Urbifossiella limnaea: one gene and its partner. Each later gene encodes a partner of the first gene's protein in a complex. Links are inferred from orthologs where the notes say so. Each region holds a gene or a part of one and is shown in the gene's direction. Other genes may lie near its edges.

Region 1 (8,148 bases):
CGTGTCGATCGGCGGCAGTTCGCTCGGCTGGCGGAAGCCCTCGGCCTCCTCCTCCGGCGGCGGCGGCGGTTGCACCGGCGGCAGCTCGTCGCGCGGCTCCGGCTTCTTCTTCGGCGTCAGCCGCGACTTCGTGTACCGCAGCACGAACGCCAGCCGGCCGAGCAGCCGGGCGTACAGGTACAGGCTCAGCACCAGCAGCCCGCAGCCGAACAGCAGCCACGGCAGCCCGTCGAGGCGGAGCACGGTGTTCGCGGCGAAGCCGACGCCGGCGAGGGGGAGCAGGCTCAGCGCCAGGAACCCGAGCACCACGCGCGGCTTCTGCGCCAGCCGGTCGAACACGCCGGGGTGCAGCGGCAGCCACACGCTCGACGCGCTCAGCGACGACAGCTGACTGACCGGGTAGCACAGCCACACCACCAGCAGCGGTGCGGCGGTCGTCAGCCAACCGCCGCCCCCGGCGCGGGCGACGAACATCGCGGGTCCGGCCCACAGCCCGGCCAGCCACAGCAGGTAGAACGGCTTCCAGAATCCGTCGAACACGCCCTCGTCGCCCCAGGTGACGTGCCGCGCCCCGGCCGCGGTGCTCTGGAGAACTGTCAGATAGTGGTTGGCCGCGAACAGGGCGAAGACGAACCCCATGACGGCCGACGCGGCCAGCGCCGGGACAAAGATGATCGCTCCGGCCATAAGCACTCTTCGGGCAAGCGGATGGGGACCATCCTACCCGACGCCGGCCGCCGCGGGCCATCTCAACCGCTGCCCAAGCGGGCGGGTCGTTCAAGCCCGGATGATTGTTTCCAGCGGAGAGAGAGACCCCCTTCCCAGAAGCATTGACTCAACTGGAAGAATCATCGTTGGAGCGACGCCGTCCGCTGTTGCCGCTTGCCCGCGGCGCCCGCGGCCGCGAGAATCACCCCGTCCAGGCCCCGGAGGCTCCGATGCGCCGCGTCCTCCTGCCGCTGCCGTTGCTCGTACTCGCGCTGCCCGCCCCGGCTCAGGTGCTTGCCCCCGGCGACAACCTCATCGTGGACGGCATCCCGCCCATCCCGGCGGCGCTCGCCGAACAGGTGAAGCGCTACACCGAATCGCGCAGCGCCACGCTGCTGGACTGGCACCCGACCCGCCGCGAGATGCTCGTCAGCACGCGGTTCGGGCAGACGGCGCAGGTCCACCGGGTGAAGATGCCGGGCGGGGCCCGCACGCAGCTGACATTCTTCCCCGAGAAGGTGAGCGGCGCCCGCTTCCGCCCGGCCGGCGGCGAGAGTTTCGTGTTCGGCCGCGACGTGGGCGGCAACGAGCGCTACCAGTCGTTCCGCTTCGACCCCGAGACGGGTAGCGCGACGCTCTTGACCGACGGCAAGGCGCGGAACAGTTTGGGCGTGTGGTCGCGCTCGGGAACGAAGCTGGCGTACACCAGCACCCGCCGCAACGGCACCGACGCCGACCTGTACGTGGTCGACCCGACCGACCCGAAGAGTGACGCGAAGGTGGCCGAGCTCGGCGTCGGCTGGGCTGTATTGGATTGGGCGCCGGGTGACGCGACGATTCTCGCCAGTGAGTACATGTCGATCAACCAGAGCTACCTGTGGCTGGTGGACGTGAAGACAGGGGCGAAGAAGGAACTCGTGCCGATCGTGCCGGAGAAGGTCGCGTACTCGGGCGGTCAGTACAGTCCGGACGGTAAATACATCTGGACCACGACCGACCGCGGGAGTGAGTTCAAGCGCCTCACCCGCATCGACGTGGCGACCCACGCGGTGAGCCAGTTTACTGCCGACGTAAATTGGGACGTGGAGGAGTTCGAGCTGTCTCCGGACGGCAAGACGGTGGCGTTTGTGGTGAACGAGGCCGGAGTCGGCACGTTGCGGCTGATCGAGGCCGAATGGGGCAAGACGCACGCCCGGCCCGAGATCACGGGCTCGGTGAGCGGCCTGAAGTTTCACCCGAAGACCGGCGAGCTAGCGTTTAGCGTGGCGTCGGCAAAGGTGCCGACGGACGTGTTCTCCTTCGACCCCACCACTGGAAAGACAGAGCGGTGGACGGAGAGTGAGACGGGCGGGCTGAACGCCGCATCGTTCGCCGAGCCGCAGCTGGTGAAGTGGAAGTCGTTCGACGACCGCGAGATCAGCGGCTTCCTCTACCCGCCGGCGAAGAAGTTCACGGGGAAGCGGCCGGTCATCATCAACATCCACGGCGGCCCCGAGGGGCAGGCCCGGCCGGGGTTCCTCGGCGCCGGCAACTACTACACCAACGAGCTCGGCGTGGCCGTGCTGTTCCCGAACGTCCGCGGGTCGGAGGGGTTCGGCAAGACGTTCCTGACCCTCGACAACGGCGTGAAGCGCGAGGACAGCTACAAGGACATCGCCGCGCTGCTGGACTGGATCAAGGGCCGCCCCGACCTGGACGCCGACCGCGTCATGGTCACCGGCGGCAGCTACGGCGGGCACATGACGCTGGCGATCGCCACGTACTACCCGGACCGCATCCGCTGCGCCGTGGACGTGGTCGGCATGTCGAACCTGCGGACGTTCCTGGAGAACACCGAGCCGTACCGCCGCGACCTGCGGCGGGCCGAGTACGGCGACGAGCGCGACCCGAAGACGCGCGAGTTCATGGAGCGCACCGCCCCGCTGACGAACGTGGCGAAGGTGAGCAAGCCGCTGTTCATCGTGCAGGGCCAGAACGACCCGCGGGTGCCGGCGAGCGAGGCCGAGCAGATGGTGAAGGCGCTGAAGGCCCGCGGCACCCCGGTGTGGTACCTCAACGCCAAGGACGAGGGCCACGGCTTCGCCAAGCAGAAGAACCGCGAGTTCCAGACGGCCGCGACCGCCTTATTCGTGCAACGGTACCTTCTGGACGAGTCCGCGAAATGACGAATGCCGAATGACGAATGACGGAACCAGGCGTGGGCCATGCGTCATTCGGCATTCGTCATTCTCCAACTCAGGAGCCTGTCGATGCGCCGCTTCGTGCTATCCACCGCCCTCGCCGCCCTTTCAATGGGGTTCGTCCTCGCGCAGGACGCGGCCCCGCTGACGCTCGCCGACGCCCCCAAGAAGGTGGACCAGAAGGTCACTGTGGAGTTCGAGGTGAAGTCCACCGGCGGCAAGGCCGGCGTCTACCTGAACTCGGAAGCGGACTTCAAGAGCGACAAGAACTTTACGGTGTTCCTCCCGGCGAAGGCCGTCGAGAAGTTCAAGGCCGCGAAGGTGGACGACCCGGCGGCGCACTTCAAGGGGAAGACCGTCCGCGTGACCGGCACGGTGACGCTGTTCAAGGAGAAGCCGCAGATCAAGGTCGAAGGGCCGGACCAGGTCAAGGTGGTCGAGAAGAAGTGACGTACTTCCTGGGCATCGAGACGAGTTGCGACGAGACCGCGGCGGCGGTCTTCACCGACGACCTGGCGGTGCGGTCGAGCGTGGTCGCGTCGCAGACCGACCTGCACGCCCGGTTCGGCGGCGTCGTCCCCGAGATCGCCAGCCGGGCGCACCTCCGCAACCTCCTGCCGGTGATCGACGAGGCACTCGCCCGCGCCGGCATCGGCGTGACGGACCTCGGCTGCGTCGCGGTACACCACACCCCGGGGCTGGTCGGGGCGCTGCTCGTCGGGGTGACGGCGGCGAAGGCGCTGAGCCTGGCGCTGGGGGTGCCGCTGGTCGGGGTGAACCACGTCGCCGGGCACGTGTTCGCCTGCCGGCTCGCGGCCGGGCGCGACATCTTCCCGTGCGTCGGGCTCGTCGTCAGCGGCGGGCACACGGCGCTGTTCCGCTGCGACACCGCGCTGTCACTCGAACTCCTCGGCGGCACCCGCGACGACGCCGCCGGCGAGGCGTTCGACAAGGTGGCGGCGGTCCTCGGCCTCGGCTTCCCCGGCGGCCCGGCGGTCGAGCGCGAGGCGGCGCTGGGCAACCCGAAGGCGCACCGCTTCCCGCGCACGTTCCTCGACACCGACCGGCTGGAGTTCAGCTTCAGCGGGCTGAAGACGGCGGTGCTCTACGCCTGCCACGGGCAGGACGTGGCGAAGGCGACGCCGCCCGGCCCCGGGCAAAAGCGCGCCGACCTCGCGGCGAGCTTCCAGGCGGCGGCGGTGGACGTGCTCGCGGGCAAGTGCAAGCAGGCACTGCGGCAGACGGGGCTGAAGCGCCTGGCGGTGGGCGGCGGCGTGTCGGCGAACGGCCCGCTGCGGGCGGCGCTGACGGCCATGTGCGCGAAGGAGGGGGCGGAGCTATTCATCCCGCCGCTGTCGCTCTGCACGGACAACGCGGCGATGGCGGCGCTGGCGGTCGAGAAGTGGAAGCGCGGCGAGTTCGCCCCGCCGGACCTGGACGCGGAGCCGAACTTCATTTAGCCGGCGAGCCCGCCGCCGTCGGGCGGCAGGTGGTTCGGAGCTCCGAAGGGGCGGCAGCCAATAGCCCAGGGTGTCAACCCTGGGCTATTGGCTGCCGCCCCTTCGGAGCTCAGGATTACTTGGCCGGGGCCGGCGCCGCTGCCTTGGCCGCGGCCTTTTCCTTGCCGCGGGCTTCGCGGGAGGCCTTCACGACCTCCTCGCCCTTCTTGATCTCGGCCTGGAGCTGCGCCCGCTCGTCCTTCGGCAGGTAAGCGCCCGGCCCGAGCCGCAGCTCCTGCCGGTTTCGCCGCTTCTCCTTCAGCTTCCGCTTGTCGCCGGCCGGGTTCCCCATGATCGCCTCGGGTGAGGATTCGCTTCGGGTCGTATTCTCCCTACTGTACAACCCCCGCCCCCAACGGCGAGAGCGCCGCGCTTCATGGACGTACCCACCGCCCGACACCTGACCGGCCCCGACGGCACACCCGTGCTCGCCGCCGCGGCCGCGGCGCTGCCCGGCGGCACGCTGGGGGCGCTGGCGGCCCTGCGGAAGCGGTTCGCGCCGGAGCTCGCGGCGGCCGCCGTCGAGGTGGTGACGCTCCGGGAGCGGGCGCGACCGAAGTTCGCGGCCGCGGGCCGGATGTGGTTCACCCGTGAGGCGCTGGAGCAGGCGTCGGGTGACCTCCCGGCCGCGCACCGGGCCGAGCGCTTGAAGCCGTTCGCCGCCGTGCTCGACCTCGGCTGCGGGATCGGGGCCGACGCGCTGGCGCTGGCCGCGGCCGGCTGCCGCGTGGAAGCCGTGGATGCCGACCTGGTGCGGCTCGTGTTCGCAGAAGCGAACGCCGTCGCCCTCGGCGTCGCCGACCGGGTTCGCTTCCATCTCGGCGACCTGCTGACGCTCGCGCTGCCGCCGGCGGACGCCGCGTACACCGACCCCGGCCGTCGCGCCGGCGACCGCCGCTTCCTCGACCCCGATCAGTACGAGCCGCCGCTGTCGGCGGTGCTGGCGCGCTTCCCGGCCGGCTTCCCGCTCGCGGCGAAGATCGCCCCCGGGGTGCCGCGCGACGCGCTGGCGCGGTTCGACGCCGAAGCCGAGTTCGTGTCGGCCGGCGGCGAGTTGAAGGAGTGCGTATTGTGGTTCGGCCCGCTCCGCACCGTCGGCCGGCGAGCGACGCTTCTGCCGGGGCCGCACACGCTCGCGGCCGAAGCAGATGCCGAGATGCCGTACGCGGAACCGGTGGGCGAGTACCTGTTCGACCCCGACCCGGCGGTGATCCGCGCCGACCTGGTGGGGCTGCTCGCGGCGCAGCTCGGCGCGGCGCCGGTGGAGCCCGGCGTGGCGCTGCTGACGGGGCCGGATGCGGCGTCGCCGTTCGCGGCGGCCTACCGCGTGGAGCACGTCGCGCCGCTGGACGCGCGGAAGCTGCGCGACCACTTCCGCGCCGTGGGCGTCGGCCGGGTCACGGTGCTGAAGCGCGCCATCGACGCCGACGCGGACGCCTTCCGCAAGGGGCTGAAGCTCGGCGACGGCGGCGAACACCGGCACGTGGTGCTGACGCGCGCCGGCGGCAAGGCGGTGGCCGTGGTCGCTACCGGCTCTTCGCCATGAAGCTGATGCCGGCCCGCGGCGGGGCGCCGACCTGGCACAGCGTGTCGAACCCGAAGTGCTTCACCAGCCGGATCAGCCCCTCGGCCTCGGCCTGGTCGGCGGCGTCGAACAGCTGGCGGCCGTTCTCCGTCACCGCCCACCGGCTGCCGTAGGGCGACACCCGCAGTCCGGCCGGGTCGAACCGGCGGCCGACGGTCGAGAACGGCACCCGCGTCGGCGCCCGGCCGTTGACCAGGAAGAACGTCTGCCCGCCGGCCCGGCAGAACTCGGTGAAGCGCCCCTCGGTGATGATCCGGGCCGCGTCACGTGCCGTGAACTCGGCCGGGCCGAACTTCGCCAGCACCTCCGCCCCGCACGCCACCACCCACTCCGACCCGTCCCGCCGCGAGTCCACGCGCCGCGGGTCGATCTTCACCAGCTCGCCGAAGTAGCCGACGCCCGGCACCGGGATGCCGACACGCGTCAGGTTCTGCTCCTGCAGCGCCGCGGCCAGCGGGTGCTGCTGCGCCACCGGGCCACTCCCGCCGTCGAGGGTGGCGAACAGGAACGTCACCGCCGGCGCCTGCGGGTTGCTGCCGATGGTTGCGATGCGGTTGAATCCGTAGCGGCGGATGGCGGCGGCGGCCTGTTCGGCGTCCGGCCGGTGGAGGCCGCAGTTCAGGTGGATGCCGGCGTCGTCGCGGACCACCCACACGCCGCGCACGGCGTCGACGCGGACGGTCTTCAAATCGATAGCGGTGACGGTGCGCGGCGGGGCGGACAGGAGCGCCGCGCGGCCCTGGTGCAGGCCGTACTCGACGAGCGGCCGGCCGGTGCCGACGACGACCCACTCGGTCGGCCGCTGCGCCCGGAGCACGCGGACGATCTCGTTGGCCGCGGCCTCGTCGTCGCCGAGCTCGCGGAACACGCGCGGCCCGGCGGCGACCTGCCACCCGTTCACGGTGCGGCGAGCGAGCATCTGGTCGGGGTCGATCGGCGTGCGGTTCTCGGGGTACGGCAGCGCGTCCAATTGCGTCGGCGGGGCGACGACGCCGGGCGGCGCGACGGGGAGCGGCGCCGTCTGCGGCACCGGCAGCGTGACCGGCCGCGACGGCAGGACGGGCGGCGAGGGGAAGCGGGCGGGTTCCGGCTGGGCCGCGGCCGACCCGCCGAGCGCGACCCCCAACCCGGCGACCAGCGAGCGCACGCGCATGACCCCTCCCCCGCGGCGGCGGACTTTCCGGGTGGTATCGGTCGTGCGGGGTAGGGAACTTGAGCCGGCGTCAGCGGCGGCGCGGCCGTGGCGGCTCGGGGCGCCCCTTCCCCTCGGGCGGCACCAGCCGGAAGTCGAGCATCCGCTTCGGCAGGTCCACGCGCGCCACCTCGACGCGCACCCGGTCGCCGAGGCGGAACCGCCGCCGCGACCGGCCGCCCTCCAGCGCGTGACCGGCGCCGTCGAAGTGGTAGTAGTCGTCCACCAGCGACGAGATGTGGACGAGCCCTTCCGCGGGGAACTTTTCCACCTGCGCGAAGAAGCCGTACTCCGCGACGCCGGTGATGACCGCGTCGAACTTCTCGCCGAGCCGGCGGCTCAGGAACGTCAGGATGCGCACCTTCACCAACTCGCGCTCCGCGGTTTCCGCGCGCCGCTCCAGCTTCGAGCAGTGGTCGCCGAGCGCCGTCAGCTCGTTCATGTCGGCCGAGGCGCGGCCGGTCTTGATCCACCGGTCCAGCAGTCGGTGCACGACCAGATCGGGGTAGCGGCGGATGGGCGACGTGAAGTGGCAGTAGTGGGTGCTGGCGAGGGCGTAGTGCTCGTCCTGCACCGGCGAGTACGCCGCCTGCTTGAAGCTGCGCAGCAGCGCGAAGTGGACGGCGGCGCGCTCCGGCTTGTCGGCCGTCTCGTTCAGCACGCGCTGCAACTCGCCGCGGTCCTTGTGCCGCTTGATGGGGTAGCCGAGGATGCCGGCGAACTGCGCGAACGCCTCCAGCTTCTCGTCCTTCGGCGCCGGGTGGACGCGGCGGAGGAAGGGGATGTCGTGGTGCGTCAGGTGCTCGGCCACGGCCTCGTTCGCGGCCAGCATGAACTCCTCGATCACCTGGTGGCTGAGGTTGTGCTCGGCGAAGTGGGCGCCGGTCATGCGGCCGTCGGCGTCGTACTCCAGCACCGCCTCGGGCATGGAGAGTTCGAGGGCGCCGCGCTTGAAGCGCTTCTTGCGGAGGAGCAGCGCCAGGT
Region 2 (8,152 bases), 660 kb from region 1 along the record:
CCGGGAGAACAACGAGGACTCGCTCGACGTCAAGCAGTTCCCCGACCTGACGGTCGCCATCGTCGCCGACGGGATGGGCGGCCAGGCGGCCGGCGAGGTCGCCAGCAAGCGGGCCGTCGACATCGTGCCGCGCGAGGTCCGCAAGAACCTGACCCCGACGCTGAACCACGAGTTCGTCAAGGCCGTCGCCCGCCGGGCCATCGTCCAGGCCAACGAAGAAATCATGGCGATGGGCGCCCTCGACAAGGACATGAAGAACATGGGCACCACCGTCGTCATGGCGGTGTGGCGCAAGGGCGGGGAGCTGTTCGTCGCCGGCGTCGGCGACAGCCGGGCGTACCTCGTCCGCAAGGGGAAGATTCAGCAGCTGACGGTGGACCACTCCCTGGCGCAGGCGCTGGTGGAGGCCAAGACGATCTCGCCGGCGGAGGCGAAGGACCACCGGTTCAAGAACGTGCTGTGGAAGTACCTCGGCAGCAAGGAGGTGGGCGACGGCCCGGAGGTGACCGTGGTGCCGGTTCAGGACGGCGACCGGTTCCTCCTTTGCACCGATGGCCTGACCGGCGTGGTGCCCGACGAGCAGCTCGCGGCGGTGGTGAGCGAGGCGGCCGACATGCAGCAACTCGCCGACGGGCTCGGCCAGCTGGCGCTCGACCAGAACTCGCGGGACAACGTGTCGTGCGTGACGATCGAGGTCGTCGAGGGGTAACTCGGGAAGGTGACGCGCGAGAGAGAAAGCCCACCCGCCGCGGCGGGTGGGCTTTCGCGTTTCACGTCACCAGTACATCTGTGCGGTGGGTTTAATCACCAGCTCCGGCACCGACACCCGCGGCGGCAGCGTCGCCACGAACAGCACCGCGTCGGCCACGTCCTCCGGCTTCAGGATCAGCGCCCGCTGCTCCTCCGTCACCGGCCGCGGCCGCGCCGCCAGGATCGGCGTGTCGATCTCGCCGGGGTACACGTTGCTGACGCGCACGCCGCTGTCCTTCTCCTCGTTGCTCAGCACCATGCCGAACCCGCCCATGCCGAACTTCCCCGCCACGTAGGCGGCGCCGCCGAGCGGGTTGGCGCGCTTCCCGGCCACCGACACCACGTTCACGATCACGCCGTCCTTGCGGGCGAACATCTGGTCCAGCACGGCCTTCGTGCAGTAGAAGGCGCCGTGCAGGTTGGCGCCGATCATCATCTCCCAGCTCTCCGGCGTCAGCTCGCGGATGGTGCGGTCCTTGATGTTCGTGCCGGCGTTGTTGACGAGAATGTCCACGCGGCCGAACGCGGCGGTGGCGGCGCCGATGAGGTTCGCGCAGTCGGCGGCCTTGCTCACGTCGGCGGGGACGGTGCGGAGGGCGTCGCCAGCGTTCGCCTCCGCGGCCACGGCCGCGAGCTTCGCCGGGTCGCGGCCGGCGATCACCACCTTCGCGCCTTCCTTCAGGAACAGCAGCGCCGTCGCCCTGCCGACGCCCGATCCGCCGCCGGTCACCACCGCCACCTTGCCCGCCAAGCGGCCCATGTGCGCTCTCCGGTCTTTGGTCCCCGAACCCGTGCCCCCTATGCTACTCTCCAACCCGGTGGGCGGCCCGCGCCCCCGATTCCGTGGAAGGACGCACCCATGAACCCCGACCTCCGCCGCCGCACCGACGAGCTCTGCGCCCGCCTCACCCAGCTCCGGGACTCTCTTTGATGTCGCTGGAAAAACGAAAGTCCGCGACGAGCTCGAAGCGAAACAGGGCGAACCCGGCTTCTGGGACAACCAGGAGAAGGCCAAGAGCACCATCCAGCAGCTGAAGGTGGCGAACAGCCTGCTGAAGCCATACGAGGCGCTCACCGCCGCGGCCGACGACCTGCAGGCGATGGCCGAGCTGGCCGAGGAGGACGCCGCGTTCGAGGCCGAACTCGAACCCGCGCTCGTGGCGGCGGAGGGGAAGTACACGGCGTTCGAGCTGCAGGCGATGATGAGCGGCAAGACCGACTCGGCCAACGCCGTCGTCACCATCAAGCCGGGGGCCGGCGGCACCGAGGCCTGCGACTGGGCCGAGATGCTGTACCGCATGTACATCCGGTGGGCGAAGGACCACGACTTCGACGTGGAGGAGCAAGACCTGGAGCCGAACCAGGAAGCCGGGATCATGAGCGTCACGTTCAAGATCAGCGGCCCGTACGCGTACGGGTACATGCAGAGCGAGATCGGCGTCCACCGGCTCGTGCGCATCAGCCCGTTCGGGTCCGGCGACACGCGCCAGACCTCGTTCGCCGCGGTGGACGTGCTGCCCGAGCTGGACGACACCATCAAGATCGAGGTGAACGAGAAGGCGCTGGAGATGCAGACGTTCTGCTCCGGCGGCCCCGGCGGGCAGCACCAGAACAAGACGCAGTCGGGCGTCCGGCTGATCTACCAGTACAAGGGCGTGGAGGTGCGCGGCGAGAGCCGGACGGAGCGGAGCCAGCCGAAGAACTACGCCAACGCCCTGGCGCTGCTGAAGTCGCGGCTGTACGCCATCGAGGAGCAAAAGCGGATGGGCGACATCGCCCAGCGGTACGACGCGAAGGGCGAGATCGCGTTCGGGTCGCAGATCCGCAGCTACGTGATGCAGCCGTACACGCTGGTCCGCGATGAGCGCGACGGCATCGACGTGAAAAACCCGGCGGTGATGAAGGTGCTGGACGGCGACCTGGACGAGTTCATGCACGCCTACCTGCGCTACGTCACGGCCAAGCGCAACCGCATTCGGAAATGACGAATGACGAATGACGAATGACGAATCCCCGGGTTCGTCATTCGTCATTCGTCATTCGTCATTCGTCATTCATGACCCTCGACATCCCCGACCTCGCCGCCACCGAGGCGTTCGGCCGCCGGCTCGGCGCGCTCCTGTTCCGCGGCGCCGTGGTGGCGCTGGTCGGGCCGCTCGGCGCCGGCAAGACGCACCTCACGCGTGCCATCGCCGGAGGCCTCGGCGTGCGGAACCCGGCGGCGGTCACCTCGCCGACGTTCGTGCTGATCCAGGAGTACCCGGCCCGGCTGCCGGTGTACCACTTCGACGCCTACCGCCTGTCCGGCCCGCGCGAGTTCGCCGACCTCGGCGTGGACGAGTACTTCGCCGGCGACGGCGTGTGCGTCGTCGAGTGGGCCGACAAGGTGGAGCCGACGCTGCCGGCGGAGCAGCTGCGAATCGTCATCACGGCGGTGGACGAGAACCGCCGCCGCTTCGAGCTGACGGCGCACGGCGACCGGTACGCCGCGGTGCTGGCGGCGCTGTAGGTTAGCCGCATGTCCGAACTCCCCGCCCCGCAGGTCTTCCACCACCCCGGTACGGTCAGCCGCGCCGACCGCGTCGCGCTGCTGAAGCAGACCGGCGCCACCGTGTGGTTCACCGGCCTGAGCGGCTCCGGCAAGAGCACCCTCGCCACGGCCGTCGAGCACGCCCTGATCCACCGCGGTCACGCCGCCTACGTCCTCGACGGCGACAACGTCCGCTTCGGCCTGAACGCCAGCCCGAAGATCCTGACCGACACGCGCGGCTACGGCCCCGACGCGGCCGGTCGGTTCGGCCTGGGGTTCGGCGCCGCCGACCGCGAGGAGAACGTCCGCCGCATCGGCGAGGTGGCGAAGTTGTTCGCCGACGCGGGGCTGCTGGCGCTGACGAGCTTCATCAGCCCGTACCGGAAGGACCGCGACGCGGCGCGGGCGGCGCACCAGGCCGCGGGGCTACCGTTCGTCGAGGTGTACGTGAGCACGCCGCTGGAGGCGTGCGAGCGGCGCGACCCGAAGGGGCTGTACCGCCAGGCGCGGGCGGCGGTCGCGGCCGGGAAGGCGGCGGGCTTCACCGGCATCGACGACCCCTACGAGCCGCCGACGAGCCCGGAGCTGACGCTGGACATGTCGGCGCGGTCGGTGGAGGACGGCGTCGCCGCGGTGCTCGCGGAGTTGGCGGCGCGGGGGCTGCTCGGCGGGATTTAGGGACGGAGGGGCCGTGGGACTCAGGGACAAGCGGAGGTCTCCCGGTCCCTGAGTCCCACTGTCCCTCCGTCCCTCGGTCCCAAGTCACAGCGTCGGCCCCGTGTCGCCCGGCAGCATGATGCGGCGGATCAGCTTGATCGGCAGGCCGCCCTGGCGCACGAACTCGTCGTGGAACGCCCGCAGCGTGAACGCCACCCCCTTCGCCTTCTGGTAGTCCTCCCGCAGCTTGTAGATCTGCAGCTTCCCCAGGGTGTAGTACAGGTACGTCGGGTTGTACGTGCCGCGCCGCGCCTCCTGGAACGCCCCCTCGCCCTCGACGTACCCCTCCGTCATGAAGAACTGCTTCCCCTGCTCCACCGTCCACCCCGCGGTGTGGAGCTTGATCCCCGTGACGTACCGGCAGTCGCGCCACAGCGCCTCGTGCAGCATCGCCAGCCGCACCTTCGGGTCGCCGGCGCCGTACCCCTCCTCCACGCACATCTGCTCCGCGTAGTGCGCCCACCCCTCCACGTTCGTGCCGCACGTGTACAGCTTCCGCACCTTCGTCGGGTACTGCCGCGCGAACAGGAACTGCAGGTAGTGCCCCGGGTACGCCTCGTGGATGGTGATGATGTCGAGTGAGGTCTTGTTGAACTGCCGCATGTGCTCGACCTTCCGCTTCACGTCCCACTCCACCTCCGGCGGCGTCACGTAGTAGAAGGCCTCCGTCGCCTTCGTCTCGAACGCCCCCGGCGTGTCCATCGACGCGAACCCGCCGGTGCGCATGAACGCCGGCGTCTCGGCGATCGTCGGCCGCACCTCCGACGGCACCGTCACGATGCCCTTGTCGAGCAGGAACTTCCGCGTGCGCTCGATGGTGCCGCGCGTGGCGGCCACCAGGTCTTCGGGCTTCGGGTGGTCCTCGGTCAGCGACGCCAGCACCTCCTGCGGCGTCTTCTTCGGGTCGATGAGCTTGGCCGTCGCGGCGAACGCCTCCTGGTCCTTCTTCAGGTTCGCCTCGCCGATCGCCAGCAGCCGGTCGAGCGGGATGTCGAGCATCTCCTCGTAGGCGAGTTTCTTCATGAACGCGTCGGCGCCGATGGCGTAGTTCCCCTTCGCCCGCGGCAGCAGGTCCGTCTCGATCCACTTGGCCGCGGCGTCGAAGCCGTCGGCGACGGGGCGGTTGGCGGCCTCGAACTCGGCGAGCAGCTGCTTGTCGTTGCCGGCGGCGGTCTTGGCCCACGTCGGCAGGTCGGTGCGGAAGAAGCCGACCGACCCCTTCGCCACGATGAGGCCCAGGTCGGCGAACTCCTTCGGCGGGTTCTGTACGTTCGCCTTCATCGCGGCGAGGAGCGGCGGCGTGGCCTTCAGCCGGCCGATGACGGCGCGGAGGCGGTCGGCCGGCGGGGCGAAGCTGCGCTTCATCAGCAGGTCGATCCCCTCGGCCGGCTTGCCGAGGTACGGCACCGGGTTCCGCTTCCACTCGCCGATCACTTCGGTGTCGAGCAGCTCGGCGCGGACGGCGTGGTCGAGCGCGTCGGCGTCGATGCTGTCGGCCGCGGTGAGCTTGCCACCCCGAAGCGTGTCGAGCCGCGCCTGGAGGCGCTTGAGCGTGTCCACGCGATGGGCGATGTTGTCGGCCGAGAAGTCGGCGAGCTTGGTGTCGAAGTCGTGTACGCCGGCGTAGGTCGCCTGGTTGGGATCCCAGGCGAACAGGGCGGCGTAGTAGTCGTCGGCGAAGGCGGCGAACGTCGGCGGCTGGGCGGCGGCCGGTGGCGGGACGGGGACGAACGACAGGCCCGCGGTCAGGAGTGCGAGCGGGGCGAGGAGGCGGAGGGAAGTCACGGGAACCTCGGGAAGGATGAGGGATGAGGGATGAGGGACGAGGGACGGAAGCCGACCGGTTCTGGCTTCATCCCTCATCCCTCATCCCTCATCCCTTTTGAAGGAACGCCGCCACGTCCGCCCGCAGCTTCACCAGCGACGGCCGGTGGACGTACATCATGTGCCCGGCCTCGTAGTACGTCATCGTCACACGCCCCAACAACCCGCGGTCGTTCGCCAGGTGACTCATCGTGTACTTCGTCGCCGCGTACGGCGTCGCGAGGTCGTAGTACCCGTTCGCCACCAGCACGCGCAGGTCGGGGTTCTGCGCCATCGCGGTCCGCAGCGCCGGCGCCACGTTCAGGTACCGGTTACTGGCCGTGCCGTAGTTCCACGGCTGCACGCGCCCCGTGAGAATCTCGTACGGCAGGTCGCTCTCGTACTTCAGCTCGCCGCGGAGATAGCTGTTCAGCCCTTCGGTGTACGTGCCCTGCACGGCGGCGTAGCTGGGGTCGTACTCCGGTCGCTCGCCGGCGTCGGTGCTGTCGCGGCCGAGGTAGCGGCTGTCGAACCGGCCGACGGTGCGGCCGCGGTCGCGGAGCAGCTCGCGCATGAACCGCTGCCCCTCGACCCGCAGGTCGTTCCGCAGCACGAACTCCTCGCTCAACCCGGTGAACCGCGCCACCTTCGCCGCGATCGTCTTCCGCTCCGCGTCCGTCAGCTCCGCCCCCTTGAACAGCGCCTGCTGGTACTCGCCGGCGGCGAACGCTTCCGCCTCGGCGAGCGTCTTGGTCAGGCTCGTCTGCAACTCGGGGGCGAGCTTCTTGTGGTACCACGCGGTGGCGGTGTAACCCGGCAGGTACAGCGGGAACGGCAGGTCGTTCCCCTCGTCGAAGCGGATGGTACCGAAGTTCAGCACCGCCGACACCAGCACGACGCCGTTCAGCCGCATGCCGAGCTTCGACTGCATGTGGTTCGCCAGGGCCGCGGCGCGGGTGGTGCCATAACTCTCGCCGGCGAGGTACTTGGGGGAGCCCCAGCGGTTGTTCCGCGTGACGTAGAGGCGGATGAACTCGCCGACGGAGGTCAAGTCTTCCTGCACGCCGTGGAACTGCTTGGCGTTCTTCTCGTCGGCGGCGCGGCTGAACCCGGTGCTGACGGGGTCGATGAACACCAGGTCCGTCAGGTCCACGAGCGAGCCCTCGTTCTCGACCAGCTTCGCGGGCGGCGGCGTGGGCTGGCCGTCGTCCGTCAGCGCGACGCGCTTGGGGCCGAACGCGCCCATGTGGAGCCACACCGATGACGACCCCGGCCCGCCGTTGAAGCAGAACGTGAGCGGCCGCGTGGCCGGGTCGGCGCCGGGCTTCGTGTAGGCGACGTAGAAGACGCTCGCCTGCGCCTTGCCGTCCTCGTCCTTGAGGACGAGCGTGCCGGCGGTCGCGGCGTACTCGACCTTCTTGCCGCCGAGGGTGACCGCGTGCTGGGTGGCGACCGGGGGCGTGTCCTTGGTGCGGTCCTGGGCGGCGGACGGGAGCGCGGCCGCCGCGAGGGCGACGGCGAGCGCGACGGCCGGGCGGGTCATCGTGGCGGTCCGGGGGTGTGGGGCGGAGAGGTGAGGTGAAGCTATCGCCGGCGCGGGGCCGAGTCCAGCGGCGAACGCCAACCGGCGGCCGCCGGCCGCGCGGGAACGCGGTCGAACGGCCGCCGGCGGCGGGGTGTCGGGTTTCGGCACAGACGCGCCCTCCGGGCCGCACACGTTTGCCAGGGGCTTGCAGGGTTGCTCCTGCGGCCAGTCGCCCGGACGACCGGCACCCCCGACGCCTCCTGAAGGAGGCCGGCGTGGCTCGCGTTGGGACCCACGGGTCGAGGCGGGGTTGACCGGCCACTCTTGTTGCGCGGTTCCGGGCCGCATCGAACTCAGGCTTGAACCCCACCCGACACCTCATCAGGCAGCATACGGAACGCCCGTTCACTAATCAAGGGCGGTGGCGCGTATTCGCGCGTGCCGTCCCGATTTCGGCCACCCCGCCCGTGGCCGCTCCCCAGCCCCAACTCACAGACGTACGCCGTGGTATGATGGCGGGCGGCCGGCGTCATTCTTACATCTCTCCGGGATGATCCTCATGCCCGCTCGCATCGCTCTGCTCACACTGTTGGCCGTGGTCGGTGGCGGGCTGTTGCGCCTGGGCGCCGACGCACCGCGTTCGCCCGATGCACCGCGCCTCCCCGAACTCCGCGCCGCGACAGCGGCCGAGGTTGACGCGGTCGAGGCCGCCGTCCGCGCCGTCGGCGGCGGGCTCACCCGCCGCGACCGTGAAGCCAGCGGCGACGTGCCCGACCTACACCGACGGCTCCACACCATTAATCTGGGTCACCCCGTCACCGCGGAGC

What was found.
Region 2: the proteins of tsaD (region 1) and tsaE are in contact, whole or in part, in a crystal structure (PDB 6N9A), measured with the Thermotoga maritima proteins. The link is inferred for Urbifossiella limnaea from one-to-one orthologs. Residues at the interface, in WP_004082750.1 of Thermotoga maritima: Cys10, Asp11, Arg49, His50, Leu82, Gly84, Gly135, Gly136, Glu154, Thr155, Leu156, Asp157, Asp158, Ser159, Glu162, Asp165, Lys166, Arg169, Leu170, Tyr175, Lys213, Thr214, Leu217, Tyr218, Gln221, Arg222, Asn324; in WP_004082108.1 of Thermotoga maritima: Leu37, Gly38, Lys46, Lys57, Val59, Lys60, Ser61, Thr63, Phe64, Thr65, Leu66, Met67, Val69, Pro71, Tyr82, Arg83, Leu84, Asp86, Asp88, Phe89, Asp93, Ile128, Asp130, Glu131, Arg134.

Annotation. Positions count from the first base shown.
Region 1 is NZ_CP036273.1:6,164,862-6,173,009, reverse strand. What follows is about bases 2,416-5,341. They hold tsaD (tRNA (adenosine(37)-N6)-threonylcarbamoyltransferase complex transferase subunit TsaD), read left to right. Parts: upstream 2,416-3,334; coding sequence 3,335-4,348; downstream 4,349-5,341. Other genes in these bases: ETAA1_RS25110 (class I SAM-dependent methyltransferase), read left to right, coding at 4,764-5,341; ETAA1_RS25115 (hypothetical protein), read right to left, coding at 4,464-4,679; ETAA1_RS25125 (hypothetical protein), read left to right, coding at 2,958-3,338; ETAA1_RS25130 (S9 family peptidase), read left to right, coding at 2,416-2,873. In the rest of the region: ETAA1_RS25135 (hypothetical protein), read right to left, coding at 1-687; more of ETAA1_RS25130, read left to right, coding at 939-2,415; more of ETAA1_RS25110, read left to right, coding at 5,342-5,933; ETAA1_RS25105 (hypothetical protein), read right to left, coding at 5,914-7,125; rnr (ribonuclease R), read right to left, coding at 7,196-8,148.
Region 2 is NZ_CP036273.1:6,825,950-6,834,101, forward strand. The notes cover bases 1,603-4,532. They hold tsaE (tRNA (adenosine(37)-N6)-threonylcarbamoyltransferase complex ATPase subunit type 1 TsaE), read left to right. Parts: upstream 1,603-2,806; coding sequence 2,807-3,259; downstream 3,260-4,532. Other genes in these bases: cysC (adenylyl-sulfate kinase), read left to right, coding at 3,269-3,958; ETAA1_RS27765 (DUF885 domain-containing protein), read right to left, coding at 4,043-4,532. In the rest of the region: ETAA1_RS27740 (PP2C family protein-serine/threonine phosphatase), read left to right, coding at 1-709; ETAA1_RS27745 (SDR family oxidoreductase), read right to left, coding at 776-1,510; more of ETAA1_RS27765, read right to left, coding at 4,533-5,782; ETAA1_RS27770 (S10 family peptidase), read right to left, coding at 5,871-7,343; ETAA1_RS27775 (leucine-rich repeat domain-containing protein), read left to right, coding at 7,885-8,152. UniProt on the Escherichia coli protein: Required for the formation of a threonylcarbamoyl group on adenosine at position 37 (t(6)A37) in tRNAs that read codons beginning with adenine.